DNA from 2 places in the Paenibacillus sp. FSL H7-0323 genome. Region 2 is predicted to be linked to the other one. Evidence: predicted binding sites of a transcription regulator. Region 2 holds the regulator's gene; the other holds the start of a gene.
The links. Region 2 encodes LexA, which represses DNA repair genes until DNA is damaged. Its sites were predicted from a motif close to CGAACATATGTTCG; they were not measured.
Positions count from the first base shown of each region.

Region 1 (4,964 bases), 1.5 Mb from region 2:
ATGGTATTGATCTGAAGTCCGATCAATTCTGTAGTTAATGTGGTGCCGATGTTGCTGCCCAGGATAATGCCAAGTGTGCGGGCATAGGTAAGCAGGCCGGCATTGACCATGCCGATAGTCAACACCGTTACAGCAGTACTGCTCTGGAGTAAGGCGGACAACAGGCTGCTGGCAATCATTCCTTTAATAGGGGTTGAGGTAGCTCTATTTAGGCTTGTAGTTAATAGAGGGCCTGCTAGCTTGGACAACGCCGTTTCCATCAGCTTCATGCCGGCTAGAAAGATAACAAGACCATATATGATAGGGAACAGCAAATCACTGAACATAGGGCATACTCCTTTGGACGAGGGTTGTACACCAATATATGAATGTATTGCATGGGACATGTATAAAAACATTTTTAGAAAAACAGGGAGTTGAAGTCATTGCCATCGGTTATTTTAGAACGCAATCGCAAAAAAAGACTGGAACAGGGCCATCCGTGGGTCTATGCAGGTGAAGTCGCATCGGTAGAAGGAAATCCGGAAGCGGGGGGATTAGTAGATGTCCTTAATCATCAGGGCCGATTTTTGGCCGTAGGATATTACAATCCAGCGTCACAAATTCGGGTAAGAATTGTATCGCAGGGACCCCTTGCGATCATGGATACAGCCTTTTTTGCAGAACGGTTTGCGAATTGTCTGCAACACAGAAATCGTTTCCTTCCGGGTGCGGATGCTTATCGCTTGGTTTATGGTGAAGCGGACTTTTTGCCGGGGCTTATTGTAGATCGATTCGGAGATATTTTGGTTGTGCAGCTGCTTACCCTCGGAATGGACAAGCGGCGTGCAGAAATCGTCGAAGCATTGGTGCAGGTTATGGCACCGCGCGGAATCTATGAGCGCAGTGATGTTAGTGTGCGCGAGCTTGAAGGTATGGAGCAGACAACGGGTGTGCTGTACGGGGAATGTCCAAGGCATGTAACCGTGAGCGAGAATGGCCTGAAGCTGGTCGTTGATATTGAAGAGGGCCAGAAGACAGGTTACTTCTTTGACCAACGTGAGAATAGAGCTTCCATTGCTCCGCTCATGAAAGGCTGGGGAGGACGAAGCGGCATTACGCTACAGGAAATTGAAACTGAGGATGGTTCACTACAGACCTTACCAGTTAATAAGAGCGGCAAACATGTAACGTTCCCTTATTGGGACGGTGCGACAGTGCTGGAATGCTTCTCGCATACGGGCAGCTTCACGCTGCATGCCTGCAAGTATGGCGCGAAAAAAGTAACCTGCCTTGACGTTTCAGCACACGCCATTGAGAGTGCCAAAGTGAATGTGGAGCTGAACGGCTTTAGCGATCGTGTTGAATTCGTAGTGGATGATGCTTTTGCATATCTACGGAATCAGGTTAAAGGACTAGAGGAACGTTCTGAACGGGCGACAGTTGCCAGTGGAACAGATACCGCAGCAGCTGCTACAAATCCTAAATCCGGAGGCAAAACAGCCAAAACCGACACATCCAAGCCGATGACGGCAGGTGGAGGAAGAACTTGGGATGTAGTCATCTTGGACCCTCCGGCGTTTGCCAAAACCAAAAGTGCAGTAGCTGGCGCTTGCCGTGGTTACAAGGATATCAATCTGCACGGGATGAAGCTGGTGAACGAAGGCGGCTATTTGGTTACCGCAAGCTGTTCTTACCATATGCAGCCAGATCTGTTCCTCGAAACGATTGCCGATGCAGCTAAAGATGCTGGCAAGGTGTTGAGACTTGTAGAATGGCGGGCCGCAGGCAAAGACCATCCACAAATACTTGGCGTTAACGAAGGGCACTATCTGAAGTTTGCGATTTTTGAAGTACGGAGTAAAAAATAAGCCTGAAGGTCAAAAAGGTTTACAGTGCCAAGTAACAAATAAGATAAAAGGGCTGGTCGTAGGGTGGCCGTGAGTCGACTGTAAGGCAAGGAGTTGCCAATGGACTCAGATGACTCTATTTAGCGTAAACAGCCCATTATTGAATTCTTACGGACCCTAAAGGCGCTATTGCCCCAATAACACCCGTAATGCAGCACATTTTCGAAGAATAGCGTCAGTGGGGTCCGAAAAGTTGCCATAACAGCACTGAATCCACGAATAACGGCTCCTGGGTCCCTAAGTAATTAATGAAACAAGCCTAGCCGAAATGTTGAGTGTTAAATTCGGAATACTAAATAGTAAACAACGAATGATGCTTATTGAATTATGATATGCGGAATGCGGATTACAAAACGATCGGCGTAGAGTGCTAATGTTGAGTATTGAACGCTGAACGCCAACAGTCTAACATTGACCCTATGCTCCGACATTGGCAGCTCCTATCTAACGTTGCACAACTGGCATTAAAAACAAACTAAACACTCTAAAAAGCAAGCCGCCAAAATCCGGAGGTTTGCTTTTTTTATTTGTACTCATAGCTGTTTATCCTTTGTAAAACATTAGAAAATACTAGCAAACACATGTTCCGATTAGTGTGGTTATGATATACTGAGGGGACGAGGAATCACTGAACTTTTTTAATTGGAGTGTAATCAATGGGTGGATATTTCACCCTGTATTCTATATATTTTCTCCGCTACGGAAGGAGTCTATCATTTATGCCGGTAACCTTTTTACTAGGCCGCTCGGGCAGTGGCAAGACAACAAAAATATGGGAATCTATCTCTTCTTCCTTAGAAAAGGAACCGCTTGGTGCGCCGATTATTATTCTTGTGCCAGAGCAAGGTTCTTTTGGAGCAGAACGGGGGCTTCTGACCGTAGGGAATGTGAAGGGAAGCCTTCGGGCGCAGACACTGAGTTTTTCGCGGCTTGCCTATCGTGTGAAGCAGGAAACTGGTGGCAGTGCAAGTCTGCCAATCAGTGAAGAAGGTAAGAAAATGTTAATTTACAAAATCATCAGTCGCCGCAAAGAGGAACTGAAATTATTCGGTGCCTCAGCAGACAGACCGGGTTTTGTGGAACGTCTGAACCAACTGCACACTGAGATGAAACGTTGCTGTTTGGGTTCCACTGATTTAGAGGAACAGCTGTCCGCTATGCGAGGAGCTATTGCAAGAAGTCCTATTCTTGAGGGTAAGCTGGATGATTTGCAGCTGGTATTTAGCGATTTAGAGAAGGAAATGTCCCGTCTTTATATCGATGAAGAGGATCGTTTAGCAGAACTGGCTGAGCATATTCCAGATTCCTCCTACATTCGCGGGGCAGAGATTTGGGTAGATGGGTTCCATGGATTTACTCCGCAGGAATTCGTAGTGCTTCGAGAATTGATGCAGCAAGCTTCGAGGCTGACGGTTTCGCTTACAATTGATCGTCCTTACCCCTATGGAGATCAGTTGAATGAGCTTGAATTGTTTCACCCAACTGCGGTTACTTACATTAAACTGCGAGGAATTGCTGAAGAGCTGGGCATTGATGTATGGGACGAGCTGTTGGAGCCAACGGTTCTTCCGCGTTTTGAGGAAAGTCCAGTACTTGCTCACCTTGAACGGGGATATGATCGCCGGAAGGCTTGGATAGGTGCGGATGAACTGGCAAGAGAGGCTATATCCATAGGCGCCGCAGTTTCGCACAGAGCAGAGGTTGAGGGAGCCCTGCGCGAAATGACTAGACTGGCGCGGGATGAAGGTGCAAAATATGGCGAAATGGCCGTATTGATGCGCAATATTGGCGATTACGAGCAGCTGGTTCAGCCGTTGTTCCAAGATTATGGAGTGCCATTTTTTCTGGACCAGAAGGTGAATGAGCTGCATCATCCGCTAGTGGAGTTTATACGTTCCGCATTGGATGTAGTGCGTCGTCGCTGGCGTTATGAGGATGTATTCCGTTGCGTAAAGACGGAGCTTCTGCTTCCGCTAGACGGTAGTATTACGCGTGATGATATGGATGCTTTAGAAAACTATGTGCTGGCTTGTGGGATTCAGGGGTACCGCTGGACAGATGGCCGCTCCTGGAAAGGTATTCCTAGCTTGTCGCTGGAAGGCGGCAGACAGATGGATGATGAACTGCTTGCTACTATGGAACGATGCCGTGCTAGTATAACAGGTCCATTATTTGCTTTTGAGAAAAGAATCCAGAAAAGTCGTAGCGGTCTTGAACTTTGTACGGCATTGTACAAGCTGCTTGAAGAGACGGATGTTGCACGAAAGCTGGAGAAACTCAGTGTTAAGTCTATGGAGAAGGGCCAACCCGAGAAGGCTAGGGAACATAGCCAGTTGTGGGGTGCGGTACTTGATCTTCTAGATCAGATAGTAGAAATGATGGGCAATGAAAGACTTGAGTTTGAAGTGTTCACTGGAGTTCTAGAGACAGGTCTTGCTGAACTTAAAATGGGACTAGTTCCGCCCGCACTGGATCAAGTATTGGTCGGCAATATGGATCGGACTCGCCCAACGGGGGTTAAATACGCTTTTTTGCTTGGATTTAATGAAGGTGTTGTGCCTGCGCAGTTTAAGGAAGATGGAATTCTCTCGGAAGGTGAACGCTCCGTACTAGAGAATGCTGGAATGGAGCTTGCTCCCGGCGCTTCTCGTAAACTGCTGGACGAGCGGTTTCTGATCTATAATGCACTAACGACAGGAAGCCGAAAGCTCTGGATTAGCTACGCTACAGCGGATGATGAGGGCAAAGCTCTCCTTCCCTCTGAGGTTATCCGGCATTTGCATAGAATGTTCCCAAGGGTTCAAGAGCACAGCTTGTCAGCACTTCCCCCTTCGGGACTACCTATAGAAGTCGGAAATCCTATCCATCTCGGTTTCATTGGTCAACCAGAACAGAGTCTTCGCGCATTGATTATGCAGCTGCGGCAGTGGCGCCAAGGAACAGAAATTCCGGAGCTATGGTGGGATGTGTATAACTGGTTTACTAAGAACGAAGATCGTAAATTTCAACTGGAACGTTTGCTAAGTTCACTGTTCTATCGTAATGAGGGAACGAAGCTAAAGCGTGGCACAAGCC
Region 1 is NZ_JBBODB010000001.1:3,337,438-3,342,401, reverse strand. It holds gene MHH89_RS15305 (Na/Pi cotransporter family protein) at 1-326, opposite strand, end outside; gene MHH89_RS15300 (class I SAM-dependent rRNA methyltransferase) at 426-1,850, shown strand; gene addB (helicase-exonuclease AddAB subunit AddB) at 2,609-4,964, shown strand, end outside.
Region 1: a site for LexA is predicted at 2,464-2,477, ahead of addB (helicase-exonuclease AddAB subunit AddB). Genes of this name have one in related genera too.

Region 2 (4,964 bases):
GGCATTCACCAGTTTGATGGGTTTAGTGTGCAATTTTAGATTTTTTTATGTCGAAAACAAATGGGGGTATGGCGATATGGCGTCTACATCAAAGGCTTTTGCTAGATCAATGGATTCTTATTTAAACTACATTAAAATGCCTTGGGGGAGATTGTTTTATCATTCCGCTTGGCAGCAAATTGACAATCACTGCAGCTCTGAAGAGGTTCAATCTATTTTAGATATCGGCTGTGGTTTTGGGATAACCAGTCGTGAATTCGCAAAAAAAGGTTATACAGTTACAGGGATAGATCCGACTCCAGAGATGATAGTCATTGCGCAAGAGTCTGCATGTAAAGACGGTCTTAACATAGCCTTTAGATCGGCAACGCTACAAGATGCAGATGTATTAGCGGACGGATATGACTGGATTTTTTGCCATAATGTGCTTGAATATCTCGATGATCCAAAACAATTGTTAATGGACATTAGTAAAAAACAAAATGAAAACGGAATGCTTTCTCTTATAACTCATAATCCAGTGGCAAAAGTGATGAAAAAAGCCGTTATGAATAAAGATCCTATGGGGGCTATAGACAGTATTGGAAACACGCAGGAATATAGCGGCATTATTCAAACAGACATTACCATCTATACAAAAGATCAATTAGTGGAATGGCTCGCGGAGTGTGGTTATGAGATTAGAAGTATATACGGAATACATAATATCTACGGATATATTGTGGATAATGAAATAAAAATGGATGAGCAATGGCATGTAGAAATGGTGGAGCTAGAGCTTAAGTTAAGCAGTTTATCTCCATACAAGGACGTTGCTATTTTCACACATCTTATTGCGCAAAAAACAACTTAATTATTCAGATACGATTGACCTGAACAGTGCATGTAATTGTTGTACTTGGGAGTAAGCTTCCTTGTACTGGTTGTCGGATTGTTGAATAGGCAATAAACCCGGCAAGAAGGAGATACAATACACAGGCGTTTCTTTGCTGTTCATATATATTTTAAGCGTAAGCTCTTCAATCACATTAGCTTCTTCATCAGCTTCCTTAAGGACGTTAATATCTGCACTTGTTGCAGTAGTTTTGCTGTTTTGATGTCTTTTGGAGACTTTTGAAAGGGTGAGTGCGTTAACCACAATCTCGGATCCCATTACATTATCAAAAGAGTATAGCTTTGCTACTGCTTTTTTGTTACTCTTCGGATTTTTGGTACCGATTGCCAATTTTTTATTAGGCTCGTTAAGTGCAATCAAGTGAGATTGATTGGGGGGAATGAATGTTTTGGTGAAGCTGATGTTAAAAGATGAGGTCGCATTAACTAGCTTAGAAATTTCAGATGAAGCAGATAGCGTTTTCAATTTTATAATGGCGGCACTTAGAATTAAAACAACTCCTAAAATAGCAAATAAGTACATCAAGATAATCAGCATATAATCACACCTCCTAGTTATCTCATTAGACTCAAATTGTTGCTTATTGAAAGATATGCCTGAATGATCTCCACTAGTATCTTTTAAAAGGGAAATTCGTGGAATTATAGGATCGGCTTCACGATTAACCCAAAAAAAGCACCCAGAGAAACCTTCCGATTCTGCAAATGATGCAAAATTGGGGGTTGCTGCAAGGGTGCTTTTTAAGATGATTATGAAAACCTATAGAAAATTGAAGGCAGTGATATGATCGGTATAAACAATCAGCTGTTTGTATTCGATCGGAGTCCCATAACTAGCATAAGGTCTTACAGTAACGTCATTGAGGACAACAAAGTTATAGCTGAAATTTTTATCAGGGTGTTCTGCTCCCAAATAAGATATGTATTCGTCTACAATTACATCATCCATCAAAGATTTTAAATCAAATACATCCTCTTTGTTGGAGACGGTTGGAGAGACGATTCCCTGAATGCTGCCAAAAGAGGTGAGCAAATTCACTTTTTTTCCACTAGCTTGTTCATCATTTAAAAGTAAACCGGACAGCTTACCCAGTGCATCGACTTTAAAATCGACGAGGGTTCTAATTTTTGAATTATTCAAACTAAACACATCCTTTTCAATTTGCAATCCTGTTAACAATATTCGACATATAATCACGAAACTCCTAGTATGCTAATGAAAAAATACTTACTTATGTAATGACCCCCATTTTTTAATGTGATTTGGGGGTTGCCGAGCCTCCATTCGAATTTAATTTCTTATCGTTACTCGTGTGCCTATAGGGACAATAGCAGCGAGTGCTAACACATCCTCGTTGTACATCCGGATGCAGCCGTGGGACACCTCTTTCCCAATGGAGGAAGGGTCATTGTTTCCATGAATTCCGTAGTGTGGTTTAGACAGTCCCATCCAAAACACACCGAAGGGACCCCCTGGGTCGGGTTGTTTGTTAATAATAGTGAATTCACCCACTGGGGATTGGGTTAACATCTTACCGATGCCGACAGGGTAACCTCTAATCACAATATCATTGTCCAGAAGATATAACATTCGTTGGGTCAGATCTACAATAATTCGGTAGTTGGGCATTATACGCAACACTCCTTTCTAATTAGGATATGAGCAGAACGCCTAAAGGGTTATTCATAGAAAATGGCCATTTTAGCCATTGGGAACAAATGTTCGTAAGTGGTTGGAAAAGCAAAAAAACGTAGAAAAAAGGCTGTTCCGCATATGCGGAACAGCCTTTTATGTTAGAAGTGCATACTTAGTGGATATCTCGAAACAATCCGATGACTCTTCCGAGAATAGTTACGCGATTAAGGCGAAGCGGCTCATAAGCTGGATTCTCCGGCTGAAGCCGTATATGATCACGTTCCTTGTAAAAGGTCTTAACGGTTGCTTCATCTTCTTCGGTCATGGCTACAACGATATCTCCGTTGTCCGCTGTTTGTTGTTGGCGAACAATCACATAGTCACCATTCATAATGCCTGCGTCAACCATACTATCACCCATGACAGACAGCATAAATACTTTGTTGTCACCTACATAGTGAGTAGGAAGTGGGAAGTAGTCTTCGATATTCTCTGTAGCAGTGATAGGTACCCCGGCGGTAACTTTACCTACGACAGGAATCCGTGAGATGGTCTGCGCGAATTGGTGAACATTCTCTGAATCCTCTTGGCCTAGTAATTCTATTGCACGTGGCTTCGTTGGATCTCGACGAATAAGTCCCTTCTTCTCAAGCCGGTCCAAATGACCGTGAACTGTGGAGCTGGAAGCAAGGCCAACAGCTTCTCCAATTTCCCGGACGGAAGGTGGATAACCCTTGCTGCGGACTTCGCTTCGTATAAATTCCAGGATCGCCAGCTGGCGACTTGAAATCTTTGACATTGGAATCAACCCCATATAGTAATGTTTGGGAAAATTATAACATAGAACTACCGTTCGCACAAACATAAGTTCTAACTATTATAAATATTAATCTGCTAGAGTTAAAAAATGGTAGATGAATGATAATAAAATGAACCGTTTGAGTCTCTCGAAAAAAAGAGAACAATTGTTCTGAAATAGTATTGAACAAAACACATGTTCGTGTTATTATAAATTCGAAAGTAAGAACAAGTGTTTGGAGGATGATGATTATGCTAAAATACAGTACATACCGCAGCATCTACGATAAGGCCCCAGTGGTTGAATCTATAGGACATAATGACGTTGCCCGTAATTCCGCTAAGGTGAAAGAGATAACGGAACGTTTGCTTGGAGGGATGATTTCGTTGTTCCGTCAAGATTTCTTTATTAAGTTAATATTGATTTTCGTGCTAGTATTATCTGGCCTAACAGTAGTGGGAAATGTATTTGCAGGATCGACGACTATAATGAAGGAAGAGAAGCGGATTGTGGTTGAACGTGGAGATACACTATGGAGTATTGCCCTTAAGAATAAACCAGCTGATATGAAGACAGTTGTTTATATAGAAGGAATTAAACGTTCAAGTGGGATTAAGAGTAGTCAAATTAACGCTGGAGACATACTTACTTTACCTATTTATTAATTTTCTGAGAACATAATAGAATGACCAGTAGAGCTTGCAGGGAGTAGACCTTGACAAGCTCTTTTTCTCATGGCAGAGTTAGAATTAATTTATAGGGGGAGGGAAAGTATTGAATATTGATGAGTTGGTCGCGCGAATTAACGAATTGGCACGCAAACAGAAGAGCGTAGGCCTTAATCAAGAGGAAGTGGCGGAACGCGCCAAGCTTCGTGAAATTTACCTGGGGAATATCCGCAATAACTTCCGAGCACAATTAAATACTATTGAAGTAGTAGATAACGATGAGCATGAACAAGGTAACAAGGGGCTTAAACATTAGCTCGCTGTTCCTTTTCATAGATATTTCAGGATGACTAGGGGGAACGCACATGGCCCGTTCTTGGGAAAGAATGGTTCAACGCAACACACAGCAAATCAACAAGCAAAGAAAGAAGCAAGGCAAGGATACGATTTATGCCTCTAAATCTCCTACCCAGAATGCCGAAGTCTTTAAAGGTCGCAACATTGCATTTCCGGTAGTGTTAGTGATACTTGGCACTATGTTTTGGGTAGTTGGTTCTATTGATCAGGCCAAAGGTAATGGCATGCTGGCTAATTGGCTGGGAGTAGTACTGTACTATTTGCTGGCAGCGCTATTGTTCTTCCGTCGTCCGTACTTGAAGGTGGAAAAAGCAAGACTGTCCACTATTAAATTCAATCGCGAACGCGGACTTCCAGCTGCAGATATTGAGAAAATCACCCTTTCGCGTGGAGCTGTAGTCATTAAGCACAAAGGGAAACGTACGAAATGGATTTTCACAAAACTTATGAATCGCTATGATACTAATGCGATGAGTACACGATTAGAAGCATTTGCTAAAGCTCACAACATTGAAGTAGTTCACGAATAGAACTAGACCAGTTAAAGGGAGAGGGAGACCTGTAATGCCAATTTCTGCTGTACTATTTGACCTTGATGATACATTGCTGT
Region 2 is NZ_JBBODB010000001.1:1,828,770-1,833,733, reverse strand. It holds gene MHH89_RS08425 (MBL fold metallo-hydrolase) at 1-39, shown strand, start outside; gene MHH89_RS08420 (methyltransferase domain-containing protein) at 77-853, shown strand; gene MHH89_RS08415 (hypothetical protein) at 854-1,432, opposite strand; gene MHH89_RS08410 (hypothetical protein) at 1,655-2,035, opposite strand; gene MHH89_RS08405 (L,D-transpeptidase) at 2,186-2,524, opposite strand; gene lexA (transcriptional repressor LexA) at 2,703-3,329, opposite strand; gene MHH89_RS08395 (LysM peptidoglycan-binding domain-containing protein) at 3,581-3,994, shown strand; gene MHH89_RS08390 (DUF896 domain-containing protein) at 4,104-4,313, shown strand; gene MHH89_RS08385 (hypothetical protein) at 4,363-4,884, shown strand; gene MHH89_RS08380 (HAD family hydrolase) at 4,919-4,964, shown strand, end outside.